Regions from separate parts of the Arthrobacter sp. DMZ02-1R genome, predicted to be linked through region 1. Evidence: predicted binding sites of a transcription regulator. Region 1 holds the regulator's gene; each other region holds the start of a gene.
What was found. The regulator Rex, encoded in region 1, represses fermentation and respiration genes when NADH is low (regulators of the CRP and FNR family bind a similar motif). The targets are predictions, from matches to a motif close to CTTGTGAANNNNTTCACAAG.
Positions count from the first base shown of each region.

Region 1 (5,647 bases):
CAGCAGCCTCTAGAGTATCTAGCACATGGTTGTTTGATGGCTCAGCATCGGCACACCAGGTAATGAATGCTGGGGTTCGCCGCTAACCGCTGAGAGCAAAGGAATATGGGGAAATGTCCGCAGAGACTAACTTCTCGAACGCGCGTTTCATGACAGTGGCCGAAGTTGCCGAAGTCCTCCGAGTTTCCAAAATGACCGTGTACCGCCTGGTCCATTCGGGAGAAATGCCAGCCGTCCGTTTTGGGCGTTCATTCCGTGTCCCCGAAGAAGCAGTGAACCAGTACCTCAAAGGTGCGGTCGTCGACGGACGCTCGGAGACCGCTTGAGACTGGCTTGGTTCCCTTAGGGCCAGCGGTCATTGGGTGCCCCCGATAGGCGGTACCCTGTTAAGGAACGTTTTACGTCATTGTAAGAATCTGTCAGTTGTAAAAGTCTGTTGCTCAGTTCAAGGACCTCACCCAGCAGACAGAATCTCAATCTAGTTTGGTAAGGAACTTACGTGGGTTCAGTTATTAAGAAGCGCCGCAAGCGTATGGCCAAGAAGAAGCACCGCAAGCTGCTTCGCAAGACCCGCCACCAGCGCCGCAACAAGAAGTAGAGACACTTCCTACAGCGTGAATGCCCGTTGCCTTTCGAGGTTGCGGGCATTTTTGCGTTGATCCCCCCGATGACGCTCGCTCACGTTTGTAGCTTGTTTCGATGACGCTCGCTCACTTATGGGGCCGAATAGTGGAACCCTCCTTCACATCGAGTCGCCCGGTTCATATCGAGTGCAGGAGGGTTCACCATTTCGCCGAAAGATCTGCAGGAGGATCGGCCAAAACCGGCACAGAAGTGAGCGAGGATGACCGGCTAGGTGGTCGGAAGTGAGCGAGCGTCGTCGTGCTCTAGGCCCTGGGGCTGCGGAACTTGGAGAAGCCCCGCCAGAGGCCGTACACGGCCCCTCCGACGGTCGCAGCTTTGAGGCCGAGCGTGGCTGCCCGGCGGCCGGAACGGAAGTCATAGACGGGCCAATTGTTCTCCCGGGCATGGCGCCGCAGCCTGGCGTCGGGATTGATGCACACGGGGTGGCCCACCAAAGTGAGCAGCGGGATGTCGTTATGTGAATCGCTGTACGCCCAGCATCGGTTCAAATCCAGGCCTTCTTCGTCAGCAACGCGCTGCACGGCCACGGCCTTGGCCGGTCCATGGAGGATTTCGCCCACCAGGCGCCCGGTGTAGGCGCCATCCTCAACCTCGCCCACGGTGCCCAAGGCGCCTGTCAGCCCCAGCCGGGTGGAAATGACGGTGGCGACTTCGATGGGGGTGGCGGTCACTAGCCAGACCTTCCGGCCAACGCGCAGATGCTGTTCCGCCAAGGCCTTGGTACCGGGCCAGATCCGGGACTCGATCATCTCGTCGTAGACTTCTTCGCCCAGCTCCCGGATATCGGAAACCGTGATGCCTGCCGCGAGGATCAGTGCGGAATCCCGGACTGAATGGACGTCCTCCATGTTTTCGCCCCGCAGGACAAACTTGAACTGCTTCCAGGCGAATCCCGCGGCTTGGGAGAGGGTGAACGCCTTACGTTCGTACATCTTCCGCGCGACGTGGAAGAGGCTGGCGCCCTTCATAAGGGTGTTGTCGACGTCGAAGAATGCAGCTTCGCCGTGTTGGTGCGTTGCGGCCGGCGCGATGGCCACAACAGCGTTCTTCTCGACGGGCATGCCATGAGTCTAGTCAATCGCCCGGCTCCGTGCCGTTCGGTAGGGTGCCCTGCGGTTCCGCGTCGAGCGTTCTTTGGGCTGCGTGACGTTGGGTTGAGGGCTGTTTTCAGGCTGTGTCCACGCCAACGCGATACCGTTGAACCATGCCGAATCCCGACGTCGTACTCCTCACCAAAGCTGACTGCCACCTGTGCGCCGCGGCGCGTGACGCCGTCGAACGCGTGACCTCAAGCCTGGGGCTTGCATGGACTGAGCAGTCGATCGATACAGACCCGACACTCCGCGAACGCTATGCCGAGGAGATCCCAGTGGTATTCGTGGACGGAATACAGCGGGATTTCTGGAAAATCGATGAGGCGAGGTTGGTGCGGGTCCTGAAGAAGGCCTTGGCTGCCTGAACATGCGTCCAATGCTTTGTTGGCAATAGAGTGGGAAAACAAAGCGACGCAATGGAGAAGAACGTGACTGCGCTGGAACCGTCCGCCGAAGCTCTACCCGGGGACGCTGTGCCTGGGGACAAGGACTCTGCCGCGAAGCAGATACCACCTGCGGCCGTGGCCCGGATGACGCTTTACCTCCGCGCACTGAACTCCCTGCTGGGCGAAGGCGTGGAACGGGTTTCTTCCGAGGCGCTGGCCGAGGCGTCGGGAGTCAGTTCTTCCACCCTGCGCAAGGACCTCTCCTACGTTGGCTCCTACGGAACGCGTGGCGTGGGATACGAGGTGCAGTATCTGAGCCGCCACATTGCTGCGGCATTGGGCCTGACCCACGATTGGAAAGTGGCGATTGTGGGTGCCGGCAACCTTGGCAAGGCCTTGGCACGGTACGGCGGATTCGAGTCGCGCGGTTTCGACGTGGTGGCGATCCTCGACGCCGATCCCATGGTCATCGGGAACGAAGTCGGCTGGCTGCGGGTCAGCGATGCCGCGAATCTTGAAACGGTCCTTAAGAGGACCGGCACCAACATGGTTGTCCTGGCACTCCCGGCCGCGGTGGCACAGGACGTCTGCGACCGCGTGATCAGCGCGGGGATCCGCAGCATCCTCAGCTTTGCTCCTGTGCTGCTGCAGGTTCCGCCGTACGTGAATCTACGCAAGGTGGACATGGCCACCGAGTTGCAGATTCTCGCGTATCACGCACAACGGGCACAGACCCCAGGCCAGGCCCTTTAGGCCAAGGCCGGGTCTGCGCCCGTTAGTGTTCGTCGCGGCGTGCCCCTAGGGGCCGAATGGCCTAGCGGCCGTACGGCGCCTGGTTGTAGGGGTTCGCGAAAGGCTGTGCTTTCCGGAAATATGGTGCCGAGCCCGGCAAATACAACAGCACCATCGCGGCGATGCCCAAGAGGATCGTGATGCTCTGGATCAATCCGTAAAGCAGGCCGAACGTGAATGACCCACCAAGAAGGCTAAAGAGCGAAATCGCCGCGAAGACGGTTCCCAAGATCCGGGCCCAGTTCTTACCCTTACGGACCGGGAATGCGACAAGCGCGTAAAGACCCAGCGATATCAGGCCACCGATGATGGCTCCAACGATGATGGCGCCGTGCATGCTTTGCAGAGCGCCGGCGGGAAGCCGCTGGCCCTGCTGGGCAGCGGACTGCTGCATCATGGCCGTAAAGGTGTCTCCGCCGGTGAATGCGAGAACCAGTGCGCTGACGAAAGAGAGGACGCCAGCGGAGACGATCATCAAGAACGCAGTGTTCACCAGTTGCGGGACACCGGACGTCCCAGCGGGTTGCTGGCTGGGCCACGTGACGGGTCCGCTCTGCCCGTATTGCGGGACGGAGGACTGGCCGTACTGGGGCTGCTGCCCCGGCTGCGGAGTTTGCTGACCGTACTGCGGGACGGGGGACTGCCCGTACTGGGGCTGCTGCCCGGGCTGCGGAGCTTGCTGGCCGTACTGGGGAGCCTGCTGGCCGTACTGGGGTGCGGAGGGCTGGCCGTACTGCGGCTGCTGGCCCGGTTGGGGAGCTTGCTGGCCGTACTGCGGCTGCTCAGGTGTGGGGTTTTCGCCCGGAGTGGATGGCGGATACGGAGGGGTGCTCATGGCATTCCTTTGCGTGTCGACTGCAGATACGGCTGCCGGGTGCAACGTGCCCCTGCCCCCAGCTTGGCTTAATTCCACCGTACCCCGGCAGAACAGTGCTCGGGATGATTCACCGCAAGAATTCTGCCCGGACTAGGTTCCGCGGATCTCCCGCGTGTGAATGGTGCCGGGCAAAGGGAAGGCCGCGGGGTCCCCCGGGAACCTGCCGCGGCCTTCGGCTCGAAAAACCGGCTTTAGAGGCGTGTGGCTAAACGGTGCTCTTCACTGACTTGAACCATGCCTGCGAATTGGGCAGCCACATCAGGATGGTTGCCACAAGGCTGATGACGAAGCTGAACCAGTTGTTGCTCTGTCCATTGGCCATGGCTCCTCCCACGATCGAGAGAATCAGGGAGATACCCGCGATGACGGTCAGCGCGAGGCGGGCCCACTCCTTGCCTTCCTTCATCTTCATCGCGAAGACGATCTGGGCGGCCGCGACAACCAGCGCGACCAGTACCAAAAGGAGGACGACGACGGCGAGTCCCGGCGCCAGCGCGAAAAGCACCACGGAGCCAAAGAGGCCGAGCAGGCCACCCAGGAGGCCCAGGAGCCCGCCAATAAGCCAGATCCAGTACGAGACCTTCAGCTCGATGGGCATTCCAGTGACATTGAACATGCCGGAAAAACCGCCCTTGGGCAGGATATCGTTGAAGTTCTTTGGACCGTCAGTGGGCATCTCGAAGTGGAAACCTTCGCTGTGCCCGGGTTGGCCCGTCGGAGGGGTGCCGGGGGCTGGCTGCTCGTAACCGGGGGCTGGTTGCTGGTAGGACGGGGGCGCTTGGTAGGAAGGGGGTGCTGGGTATCCCTGCGGAGGCTGGTAACCCGCAGGAGGGACGGTGCCGGGCTGCTGAGGCTGAGCTCCGGGCTGCGATGGCTGGGCACCGGGCTGCTGAGGCTGAGGAGCTTCGTTTGGGTTACTCATGGCATCACTTTAGACCTGGGGTTTAAGGATTCATAGGAAATTCTTAGCCAATTCGCCGCTAAGTATCGGGTTTTTCCCGAACAATAGGCGGGTGACACCGCGAGTAACGAAATGGCGCCTCCGGGGCTGCACGATGGATCGCGTGCAGCTCCGAAGGCGCCATTCAGGCCAGGAGCCGGGTGGATTAGGCGGCAGGTGCGATGAAAGCCAGTTCGAGGTTGATGACAACCTTGTCGCTGACCAGCACGCCGCCGGCCTCGAGCACGGCGTTCCAGGTCAGGCCGAAGTCTTTGCGGCTGATGGTGGTCTCACCGGAAACGCCTGCGCGGGTGTTGCCGAAGGGGTCAACGGCCACGCCGTTGAACTCGGTCTCGATGGTCACCTCTTTGGTGACACCCCTGATGCTCAGGTCGCCCACGAGGTCGAAGCTGTCGCCATTGGCCTTGACGTGGCGGGAGACAAAAGTGATTTCCGGGAACTTCTCCACGTCGAAGAAGTCCTCGCCCTTGACGTGGCCGTCGCGGTTGGCGTCGCCGGAGTCGAAGCTGGCGGTCTGGATGGTGGCGTTGACCTTGGAGTCAGCCAGGCCGCCGCCGAGTTCCAGGGTGGCCTCGGCCTCGGTGAACTGGCCGCGGACCTTGCTGATGCCTGCGTGCCGGACGGTGAAGCCGATCTCGCTGTGGGAGTTGTCGAGGGTCCAGATGCCGGTGGTGACGTTGGCGGGAAGTGTCATGGTGTTCTCCTTGGGAAGGTGTGGTCGTAGCTTCATCGGACGTTCGATCGCACTTAGTTGAAGTGTCAACCGAACCTTGTGTCAAGTATAAACATGCAAATGCATCTTTTATTCCACCTTCAGGGAACATTCTGGAGAAACTTTCAGTTCTACGAAACGTAGAAGATTTCAGATCGCCCGCCTTCTTTGAGAAACTGG
Region 1 covers NZ_CM173230.1:816,881-822,527, forward strand. The annotation lists gene AC3ANQ_RS03810 (helix-turn-helix domain-containing protein) at 114-326, shown strand; gene AC3ANQ_RS03815 (30S ribosomal protein bS22) at 500-598, shown strand; gene AC3ANQ_RS03820 (HAD family hydrolase) at 888-1,706, opposite strand; gene AC3ANQ_RS03825 (glutaredoxin family protein) at 1,850-2,104, shown strand; gene AC3ANQ_RS03830 (redox-sensing transcriptional repressor Rex) at 2,156-2,878, shown strand; gene AC3ANQ_RS03835 (hypothetical protein) at 2,940-3,752, opposite strand; gene AC3ANQ_RS03840 (hypothetical protein) at 4,000-4,716, opposite strand; gene AC3ANQ_RS03845 (YceI family protein) at 4,901-5,449, opposite strand.

Region 2 (5,647 bases), 1.2 Mb from region 1:
TCGGACTGGCCGCACCCCAGGTGGGAGTCGGCAAACGGATCTTCATCTTCAAATACGCCAATGAAGACGACGCACCCGACGAAGGCGTCCTGGTGAACCCGGTTCTCACCCTCTCCAAGATCCCCGGCACCCTTCCGGATCCGGAGGAAGACGTAGAAGGCTGCTTGTCTTTCCCCGGAGAGCATTACCCCCTGCAGAGGGCTGAGTGGGCCCGCGTACAAGGGTTCGACGGCTACGGAAAACCGGTGGATTTCGTGGCGACAGGTTGGTTCGCCAGGGTCATGCAGCACGAATTCGACCATCTCGACGGCAAGCTCTATGTGAATCGCCTCGTCGACCGTTACGCCAAGAAGGCCCTGAAGCAAGCCAAGAAGAACGGCTGGGGAGTCCCCGGCCTGACCTGGATGCCGGGCGTCGATCCGGATCCCTTCGGGCACTGACTGATGAGCGGCATCGCGCAGGACGACCTGTTCAGGCTCCTCGACATCCACGGCGAGGACGCCTCCGCGTGCGCCGCCCTGCTGGCGTCACCGCCCGGAGACGGAACACGACGGGCTCTTACCGTCCTGGACGCCCGCCTGGGCGCCTTTCCCACGGAGTCCGCCTCGGCGGAGGGCTGCACGGAAACTGACTGGATCGAGGCGCTCCTCCGCTTTGGGCCCGTGGTCAACAGCCATCACCTTTCCCTCGGCATCCCGCGGGAATCTTCGGCCGCGATCCTCGCCGACGTGGGACTGAACCTTCGCATCAACCGACGGGTTCACGGACGCTTCGGCCTGGACACGTGGGCCTGGCTAACGCTGCACATGGCGGGAAACATCTTCCGGATCGGCCGCTTGCAGTTCCACCTTGTCCGCAACAACACGGCAGATCACACCGATGCAGACGATCAGTGGATGCTTGGCGTTCATATTCCCGAGGATGGAGGCCTCTCCCCTGCCCTCGTGGACGCGAGTTTCAACCACGCCCGGGAGTTCTTTGACCGCTACTTCCCGGACAAGGCCGTTGCCGTCGCGAGCTGCGACTCCTGGATGCTGGACCCCTATCTTGCCCGCAAACTGCCGGATAGCAACATCGCCGCATTTGCCCGCCGGTTCACCCTGGACCGCTGTTCTGATGCCCCGAGCGACGCCGTCTACTTCACCTTCCGGCACCGGGACATGGAAAGCCTTGCCGGGCTGCCCCGCGAGACCTCGCTCCAGCGCGTGGTCCTGGAGAGGATCGACGACGGCGGGGTCTGGCAACTTGGCCACGGCCGCTTGGTGCTTCCTCCGCCGCCCGGGAACCATGCCGCTACTCCATCGCCCTGATGGTCTGCTGGCCCGGGCACGAGTCCAGGACGCGCTTCATGGCGTCTTTCTCGGCTTGGGTGACCCAGAGCCGGTACGCCGCCTTCACGGAGATCTGCCGGGCCACGTAATGGCAACGAAAGCCCTTGTTCGCCGGTAGCCAGCTTGCGGCGTCGCTGGCACTCTTCTTCACGTTGGCGGCGCCGTCGACAGCAATGAGGTTAAGGGGATCATTGGCGAGGCTTTGACGTTGCTTCGCAGTGAGCTGTTGGGCACCCTTCTGCCAGGCGTCGCCGAGGGCGACCACATGGTCGATCTGCACGGCCGAGCTGCTTTCGGATCCCCTGCGGAAATGGATGTCCTGCCCGACGTAGGGCTCGCGGAGCTCTCCGGATGCAACCCTGCATTTGGAGCCTGCAGTGAACTCCACTGCAGTAAGATCTCGCCTCAGGATGTCGTTCCGGGTATCGCAACCGTTCCGGTCGACGTCGAGCCATGCCTGGCCGAATTCGCTGCGGTCGTAGTTGTCTTTGACGGCACGCCCCTTCACGGGCAGCGTCTCCAGCGCATCGACGGCTGAATCGACGGGGACTGGCTGTACGGGTTCCACCGGCTTCATCCAGGAAGGGTCGACGACGGGCGCTTCCGTGGGTCCATTCCCCGGAGACTCAGCAACGGCGAACTGGCCATCGGTGAAGAACCATGCAACGCCGCCAAGTGCACCCGCGATCAAGACAATCAGCAGCACCCAGGCCTGACGGGACTGGCGGCGGGCACGTCGATATGCAGCCCAAGTGGCGCTCAAGGGATGGGTTCCTTTCGAGGAGGAATACGTCCCTTGAGACTAGGTCAGGGCACCGACCACCGGCCCCGATATCCACAGTGTGGAGGACAAGTCACTGCCTCGGAACAATCTCAGCGCAGGCAACACGAGCAGTCGGTTATTGCTCCCTGGTGACCCGTTTCAGGTCCTCGGCCGCGAGCTGAAGAAGTGACTCCAGTTGGACAACGCGGTCCTCGGCGATATCCCCCGCCGCGAATGCCACCTTGGCTTCGTCGAGCAGGCGCTGGGCTTCCTTGAAGTTGGCGCGCGCCACGTCCAGTGCGTGTTCCAGGGTTGTGTCATGTTCCAGAATCTTTTCGCGTTCCATGCGTCCATTCTGGTCAGGTTTCCCGGCTGATACCAGCGCATCAGCCGGGAAACCCTGTGTGTCTTTTCTGGCCTAGACCGGAAGCTGCTAGACGACGGCGGGCTCCAACGACTTGTTGGGCTCCACCTCAACGGCGACGCTGCGCGCTGGGAACGACGGCGGGTTCACGCCGGCCATTTCTTCCATGACGCGCACTACCTGGCAGGAGTAGCCGAATTCGTTGTCGTACCAGACGTACACTACGAGGTTCTTGTCATTGGCGATCGTGGCCAGACCGTCCACGATGCCGGCACGGCGCGAGCCGACGAAGTCGGTGGAGACAACCTCGGGAGAGTCGATGAAGTCGATCTGCTTCCGCAGCTCGGAGTGCAGCGACATCTCACGAAGGTAGTTGTTGACCTCGTCCTTCGTGGTTCCCGTTTCCAGGTTGAGGTTCAGGATGGCCATCGAAACATCCGGGGTAGGAACGCGGATCGCGTTGCCGGTCAGCGTGCCCTGCAGTTCCGGAAGGGCCTTTGCCACGGCCTTGGCCGCGCCGGTTTCGGTGATGACCATGTTGAGTGCGGCCGAACGTCCGCGGCGATCGCCCTTGTGGAAGTTGTCGATCAGGTTCTGGTCGTTCGTGAACGAGTGAACGGTTTCCACATGGCCGTGGATGACGCCGAACTTGTCGTTGAGTGCCTTCAGCACCGGGGTGATGGCGTTCGTGGTGCAGGAGGCTGCGGTCACGATCTTGTCAGAGTCCTCGATGGAGGAGTGGTTGATGCCGTGGACGATGTTCTTGAGATCGCCCTTGCCCGGGGCCGTGAGCAGGACGCGCGCGACGCCCTTGCTCTGGAGGTGCTGGGAGAGGCCTTCGGCGTCGCGCCAGCGGCCCGTGTTGTCGACCACCAGGGCATCCGTGATGCCGTACGCCGTGTAGTCAACAGTGGAGGGGTTGTCCGAGTAGATTACCTGGATCTGGACGCCGTTGGCCGTGATGGTGTTGGCTGCCTCGTCCACGCGGATGGTGCCTTCGAAGGAACCGTGCACGGAGTCGCGCCGCAACAGGCTGGCCCGCTTGACGAGGTCATTCTCGGCGCCCTTGCGGACCACGATCGCGCGCAGGCGCAGTCCGTGGCCGCCACCGGCCTTTTCGATCAGGAGGCGGGCCAGGAGCCGGCCGATGCGGCCGAATCCGTAGAGGACGACGTCGGTGCTGGTCCGGTCGTCCGCGCCGCGGCGTCCAACAACCTCGGCGAGTTCTGCGCGGAGGAAGTCCTCCAGCGGCGCACCCGGAGCCTCGGCCTTGTACTTCTCATTCAGGCGGGCGATGTCGATCGCAGCGGCCCCGAGTTCAAGCTCGGCAAGGGTATTCAGCAGCGGCGCGGTTTCCTCGAGCAGGAGTTCGTCCTTGCTCATCCGGCGCGCAAACCGGTGGGCTTTCAGGATGTTCATCGACGACTTGTTGATGAGGCTGCGCCCATGAATGCTCGTGACCACGTTGTTTTCACGGTACAGCCGGCCGATCACCGGAATCATGGCCTCGGCCAGCGCTTCGCGGCCCATCCACGTATCAAGACAAGAATCTGATGACTGGCTCACAGAACTACCTTCCTAGGGTCAGCTACATACGTCCTCGTACGTAGATGGCGGCCGCCCGGAGTAATCCTGCGGCACTGGCATCGGCGGGACTTCGGTCTGCCCGGACACCTCGAACGTTGCAAAGAAAAACCGCCGGCTGCGAACGCAGAACCGGCGGTGGAACTTCTACGTTCAGTGTCCATTCTAAGGTCTGACACGGGAAGCTTTGGCAGCCGGGACGCGTGAATTCACTCACACGCGGCTGAGGGATGGGTTGACCGATACGCCGGGTTCTGTCCTCCCCCGCCGTTGCCGGCGAAAGAGTGGCGGCCATCCATCTACGAACGCCGTTGCCGACGCCCTCCAGCAGCCTACCCGGACACTCGGGCGAGCAGCCCTCGATCGTGCCCTGTCTGGCCTTGCTCCGGGTGGGGTTTACCTAGCCTCCCTGGTCACCCAGGGAGCTGGTGGTCTCTTACACCACCGTTTCACCCTTACCTGCTAGCGGCTTGTGCAGGCACAAACAGCTGCCGGCGGTCTGTTCTCTGTGGCACTGGCCTGCGGGTTACCCCGAGTGGGCGTTACCCACCACCCTGCCCTGTGGAGCCCGGACGTTCCTCGAGCCACTCACGTGGCGCGCGGCCGCCTGGTCAACCCATCCGCCCTACAGTCTACCGGCGTCGGGCCCTCTGCACTGCCGGACTGTGCTGACCCGACACAGGTGCACCCGGCATTACCGCTAATATCGACAAGTGCTGATTCTCCTGCCGCCTTCCGAAGGCAAGACCCCCGCTGTCAAGGGCCCCGCCGTCGAATGGGAGTCCCTGAGTTTTCCGGAACTCAACAGCTACCGGGCCAAAGTGTTCGACGCCCTGGGCTTGGTCAGCGCGCACGAGGACGCCCTCACCTTGTTGGGCGTGGGCGCGTCGTTGAAGGACGACGTCGAACGCAATACCCGGTTGCACGAAGAACCGGCCGCGCCCGCCCACCAAGTGTATTCAGGAGTTCTCTACGACGCTCTTGGGTACAAGACCCTGACGCCTGCGCAGCGCCGCAAAGCGGCGGAGTCGATCCTCGTGGTGTCCGCCCTGTGGGGTGCCATTGGCTTCGGCGACCGCGTGCCCGCCTACCGCTTGTCCATGGGAACCGCATTGCCCGACGTCGGACGCCTCGCCTCATTCTGGAAGCCGCAGCTCACGCAGGCCCTTGCTTCCAGGGTGGAGGGCGAGCTGCTGGTGGACTGCCGTTCCAGCACCTACGCCGCGGCGTGGGCTCCGCCCGCGGAGCAAACCGTCTCCGTCAACGTCTTTTCCGAGACGAACGGCAAGCGCACCGTCGTCAGCCACTTCGCCAAGCACACCCGCGGCGAACTGGCCCGGCATCTGCTGAGCCGTCGAGGCAAGGCTCCGGCAACCCCGGAACTGCTGCTCAAGGCCACTTCGGAAATCTGGACCGCGGAATTAACGGAAGGCACGGCCCGCAAGCCGCACACCCTCAGCATCATCCTGCCCAACTAATCCCCACCGCCACCCTCGCCTCGCAAGTCCCCACCGGCTCCCAGCCTTCGCAAGCTCAGGCAGGGACCCTCGCCGATGGGGCCCCACGGCCAGGGAACCCTGGCGGCGTGGGCCCAGGCAACAGGCG
Region 2 covers NZ_CM173230.1:1,998,894-2,004,540, reverse strand. The annotation lists gene def (peptide deformylase) at 1-440, shown strand, start outside; gene AC3ANQ_RS09835 (acyltransferase domain-containing protein) at 444-1,310, shown strand; gene AC3ANQ_RS09830 (HNH endonuclease family protein) at 1,294-2,094, opposite strand; gene AC3ANQ_RS09825 (hypothetical protein) at 2,231-2,440, opposite strand; gene AC3ANQ_RS09820 (glyceraldehyde-3-phosphate dehydrogenase) at 2,528-4,024, opposite strand; RNA gene rnpB (RNase P RNA component class A) at 4,270-4,661, opposite strand; gene AC3ANQ_RS09810 (YaaA family protein) at 4,756-5,520, shown strand.
Region 2: the regulator Rex is predicted to act here: its motif matches at 4,243-4,262, upstream of AC3ANQ_RS09820 (glyceraldehyde-3-phosphate dehydrogenase).

Region 3 (5,647 bases), 1.5 Mb from region 1:
ACGCGGCCGGACGACGCTCCGATGTCGACGGCGGCGAACAACCGGGCGTTCATCGCAGGAAGGCCGCGGCGACGCCCGCGTCCACCGGGATGTGCAGGCCGGTGGTGTGCGAGAGTTCGTTGCTGGTCAGGACGGCGGCCGCGTTCGCGACGTGCTCGGGCAGGACTTCGCGCTTGAGCAGGGTGCGCTGGGCGTAGTACTTGCCCAGTTCCTGCTCGTCGACACCGTAGACGGCGGCGCGCTTGGCGCCCCAACCGCCGGCGAAGATGCCGGAACCGCGGACCACGCCGTCGGGGTTGATGCCGTTGACGCGGATGCCGTACTCGCCCAGCTCCGCGGCCAACAGACGCACCTGGTGGGCCTGGTCAGCTTTGGTGGCCGAGTAGGCGATGTTGTTCGGGCCGGCGAACACCGAGTTCTTGGAGGAGATGTAGACGATGTCTCCTCCCATGCCTTGGTCGATCATGACCTTCGCCGCGGCCTTGGAGACCAGGAACGAGCCCTTGGCCATGACGTTATGCTGCAGGTCCCAGTCCTTCTCCGTGGTTTCCAGCAGCGGCTTGGAGATGGACAGGCCCGCGTTGTTCACGATCAGGTCCAATCCGCCGAAAGCCAGGACCGCTTCCTGGACCGCCGCGGCCACCTGGGCTTCGTCGGTGACGTCAGCCTGGATCCCGACGGCGACGTCCGCGCCGCCGAGTTCGGCCGCGACGGCCTGCGCGTTGTCCAGGTTGAGGTCCGCGATGACCACGCAGGCGCCTTCCGCGGCGAGGCGGGTGGCGATCGCCTTCCCGATGCCCGACGCCGCTCCGGTCACCAGCGCGATGCGCGTGGCATGGGACTTCGGCTTTGGCATCCGGGCGAGCTTGGCTTCCTCGAGGGCCCAGTATTCGATCCGGAATTTCTCGGATTCCTCGATCGGGGCGTAGGAGGAGATGGCTTCGGCACCGCGCATCACGTTGATCGCGTTGAGGTAGAACTCCCCCGCGACCCGTGCGGTCTGCTTGTCCTTGCCGTAGGAGAACATTCCGACGCCGGGGACCAGTACGATGGCCGGGTCCGCGCCGCGCAGGGCCGGGGAATCGGCGTCGGCGTGGCGATCGTAGTAGGCCTGGTAATCCTCGCGGTATGCGGCGTGGAGTTCCTTGAGGCGATCGATACTCTCCTCAATGCCGGCGTCGGCGGGCAGGTCCAGGACGAGCGGCTTGACCTTGGTGCGCAGGAAGTGGTCCGGGCAGGAGGTGCCCAGCGCTCCAAGGCGCGGGTGCTCGGCGCCTTTGAGGAACTCCAGGACACGCGGATCGTCGCTGAAGTGGCCCACCTGCGGCTTGTCGGCCGAAGCGATGCCACGGATGGCGGGAGCCAAGGCGGCTGCCTTCGCGCGGCGCTCGGCTTCCGAAAGTGCGGCGTAACCGGGGAGTTTGGCGCCGAAGGGTTCGGCCTTGCCGTTCTGGGCGATGTAGTGTTCGGCCTGCTCGATTATCCACAGGGAGTTGGCTTCGGCTTCCTCGCTCGTGGCTCCCCAGGCGGTGATGCCGTGGCCGCCCAGGATGGTGCCGATGGCCTGCGGGTTGGCTTCCTTGATCGCTGCAATGTCCAGTCCCAGCTGGAAGCCGGGGCGGCGCCAGGGAACCCACACGACCTTCTCGCCGAAGATCTTGGAGGTCAGCGCTTCCCCGTCTACCGCCGTCGCAATCGCGATGCCCGAGTCCGGGTGCAGGTGGTCCACGTGCGCGGCGTTGACGAGTCCGTGCATCGCGGTGTCGATTGACGGCGCGGCGCCGCCCTTGCCGAACAGGCAGTAATCGAACGCGGCCACCATTTCGTCTTCACGCTCGACGCCGGGGTAAACAGCCTTGAGTGCCTGCAGCCGGTCCAGGCGCAAAACAGCCAGGTTTTCGGCCTTCAGGGTTCCCAGGTCGCCGCCTGAGCCTTTGACCCACAGGAGCTCGACGTCCTCGCCGGTGACCGGGTCCTTTTCCGTGCCCTTCGCGGAGGTGTTCCCTCCGGCGAAGTTGGTGTTCCGCTTGTCCGCGCCCAGGCGGTTGGAGCGGGTGATCAGTTCTTCAACAGTCTTGTTGTCTGTGTTCTGCATGTTCATGCTAAGCGCCCCATCCGGCTTGCTGGCCGCCCACGCGGTCCTCGTTGATCTTCTTCTGGTAGCCACTGGCCTTGAACGCGGTCAGCGGGTCCGCGGGCAGGCCGCGGGATTCACGCCACTCCGCCAGGACAGGCCGGACATCGGTATAGAAGGCATCGTTGAAGATGCCGTTGGCGGCCAGGACATCACCCTCGCGCTGCGCTTCGGTGAGCGCAGCGCCGTCGATGAGCAGTGCGCGGGCTGTCATTTCCTGGACGTTGAGCACGGAGCGGATCTGGCCCGGGATCTTCTCCTCCATGTTGTGGCACTGGTCCAGCATCAGGGCGACGCCGGACTCTTTACCGAAGCCGCCGCCGCGGATGACCTCGTGCATGATGCGGAACAACTGGAACGGATCCGCGGCACCGACGATCAGGTCGTCGTCGGCATAGAAACGCGAATTGAAGTCGAAGGAGCCCAGCTTGCCCAGGCGCAACAACTGCATGACGATGAACTCGATGTTGGTGCCCGGGGCATGGTGGCCGGTGTCCAGGCAGACAAAGGCCTTCTCCCCCAGGGCAAGGGTCTGCGCGTAAGAGGTACCCCAGTCCGGAACGTCGGTGTGGTAGAAAGCCGGCTCGAAGAACTTGTACTCCAGCACCAGACGCTGGTTCTCGCCAAGTCCCGCGTAGATCTCCTGCAGGGATTCGGCCAGGCGGTCCTGGCGGCCGCGCATGTCATCCTGGCCCGGATAGTTGGTGCCGTCTGCCAGCCAGATCTTCAGGTCCCGGGAGCCCGTGGCGTGCATGATGTCGATGCATTCCAGGTGGTGGTCGATCGCCCGGCGGCGCACCGATGCGTCCGAGGACGTCAGGGAGCCGTACTTGTATTCGTCGTCCTGGAACGTATTGGAGTTGATGGTCCCCAGTCCGACGCCGAGGCTGGCAGCGTAATCACGGAGGGCAGCGTAGTCATCCACTTTGTCCCAAGGGATGTGCAGGGCCACCGTCGGTGAGAGGCCCGTCAGTTCGTGGACCTTCGCGGCGTCCGCGAGCTTCTCCTGGATGGTCCGCGGCGTGCCGGGCGTGCCGAACACCTTGAAGCGTGTGCCGGAGTTGCCGTAGGCCCACGAGGGAACTTCGATGGCCAGCTCTTCCAACCGGCCCAGCGCCGTTGCTACGTCTTTCATGATGGTTGGTTCTCGCATTCCGTGTTGTCCAGCGTGAAGCCCGGGAGTCTCGGGCCTCAGATCAATGTATTTTTGATTGTTTGAATCGTTTCATTGATACGATTCAAGCTACGCGGTCCTTGAGAAGGTTGTCAAGAGTCAAGTCCTGGTACGACGCGGTCTTGGACGAATTGGCCGCTCGCGGTGAGGGGACAGCGCGCGGTGGGCGGGCCGCCGTCGACGTTTCCCATTCACTGCGCGATTAGTCTTCGCCCCGCGCGGGGGCGTAGGGGACGCCGGCAGTGACGCCCGCGGGTGCTTGGCGGACTGCCAGCTCGCGCACGAGTACTTTCAACTCTTGCCTGAACATCGAGGTATCGATGGACACTTGGGCGAGGACTTGCTGCTCCGATTCGGCAGCCCGCTCCAGCGCATCCATGCCGGTGTCGGTCAGTGACACGACGTGCATCCTTCGGTCCTCGGAACTGCGTTGGCGCGTGATGTAGCCGTGGGCTTCGAGTCTATTGAGGGTCTGGCCCATGGTCTGGGCCTGCACCCGCACAATCTGAGCCAGCCTGGTCTGGGTGATGGGACCTGTGGCTGCAAGGACTTCCATCGCTATGACGCCAGCATGGGTAAGGCCGATCGACCTGAGGTTTTCATCCCAGGCGTGCTCCACCAGCCGGGCCGCAGTAGACAACAGGCGCCCGGTGGGCCACCGCTCAATGTCCGGCATGTCTCCATTGTAGGTCCGGGGATTTTTTGGGGTGGGGGCGGTGCGTGGCATTCCGCTCGTTGACAGACGTCGCGGTCGAATTCGGTAGGCTGAGGCCAAAATTGACTTCGACAGGGACTACTAATGTTTAGGGTGGGTCAGTGACGCGCTTGGTTCGGTGGGGTCGGGCTTATTTCGCCATGCAGGCGGCTGCCGGTTTCTCCTGGTGGGCCGCGGTTTTCGTGTCGCCCGTGGTGCGGGAGGCGACCCTCGGTAACCTCGACCCGGTCGCGGTCGCTGTCTTTGACATTCCGTTGTTCGTCGCGGCCTCGGTCGTGGCGGCATTTGGCGTTAAGGCCGCCGCGGCAGTGACTACTGGCTGGACGGGCGTCGTCGCCGTCGCGCTGACGGCATACGCCACAATCACAACCGAAGCGGGCTGGGGCGTGCTAAGCATGGGTGCTGCCACCGCGGGTTCACTGATCGCGCTCTGTCTCGTCTTGCTGGGGCGCGTACCGACTATGTGGATCCTCCGCGGTCCGTTCGCATTCCGTCCCGCCGTCGTCCGGCCGACCACTGCAGCCCACGTGGCTTCAACCTTCGGGCAAATCGTCCTCTTCTGGGGTTTCTTCCTGGCGGTGATTCCGTTTGCCATAACGATTCTCGAACAGCGCTGGGCAGTGGCGCTCCCGTTTCCATCGTTTGCAGGTCCTGTCGGCGTCGCGGTTCTCGTACTGGCCAGCGCCCTTGGCATCTCGTCGGCAGTAGTGATGTCGACGCTGGGAGATGGCACGCCGCTGCCATCGGCGATGCCCAACCGTCTGGTCATCGCAGGCCCGTATCGCTGGATTCGTAATCCAATGGCGGCCGCGGGCATACTTCAGGGCGCCGCAATCGGTGTCATCCTGCAGTCATGGCTCGTGGTCGCCTACGCCGTCATTGGCTCGTTGCTGTGGAACTACGCCATCAGGCCGCTCGAGGAATCAGACCTCGAGGAACGGTTCGGCGAAGAATTCCAGCAATACCGCGACACGGTGCGCTGCTGGATCCCTCACCGCAAGTGGGTCGAGATCATGAGCTGCACAGTCGGCAGCCATGCGCCGCCAGAGCCGGCAGGGAATTACCCGGGCGAATGGATCGCGCCGACAAGGCCGGCGGCCAAGACGGAGATACCCACGGATCTACTGGAGTGGGGCTAGATCTCGGGACGACAGCTCAACAACGCCGTAGCTGAAGCTCAGACATCCGTACTGATGTGCTTTGACAGTTGCGTCGTGGCCTCGACTTCAGGAGCCCGCGGCGCACCGCCCGTCCGGTATCGCGGTACGTTGTACAGACCGATCAGATCAGCTTTTTGGGGAGAGTACGTGTCAGCAGGGTCATCACAGATGCCTTCCCATTCCGTCAGCCTGCCGGAAGGTTTACGACTGCGCTCGACAAACGTTTCACCGGACATCGTGTTCCCGGGTTGGCAACGCAGCTGGCCTCGCTCCAGGCTTCTGCTGTGGAGGACGGCGGCGCTGCTTATTTTCGCCGCGATGGTGATGGGTTCTGTCTACGGCGTCGGAACCTTGATCAGGGTCTCCTACACGAGCGTCCACGTGCCCGGGGTCGTCGCAGCCCAGAATGAGTTCCGCAACAGGTCCGACCATTGTGTTGTGGACGTTGATTTCGCACTGAACGG
Region 3 covers NZ_CM173230.1:4,227,644-4,233,290, forward strand. The annotation lists gene AC3ANQ_RS20110 (rhamnulokinase) at 1-53, opposite strand, end outside; gene AC3ANQ_RS20115 (bifunctional aldolase/short-chain dehydrogenase) at 50-2,101, opposite strand; gene rhaI (L-rhamnose isomerase) at 2,103-3,269, opposite strand; gene AC3ANQ_RS20125 (MarR family winged helix-turn-helix transcriptional regulator) at 3,511-3,984, opposite strand; gene AC3ANQ_RS20130 (methyltransferase) at 4,164-5,162, shown strand; gene AC3ANQ_RS20135 (hypothetical protein) at 5,352-5,647, shown strand, end outside.
Region 3: the regulator Rex is predicted to act here: its motif matches at 3,388-3,407, upstream of rhaI (L-rhamnose isomerase).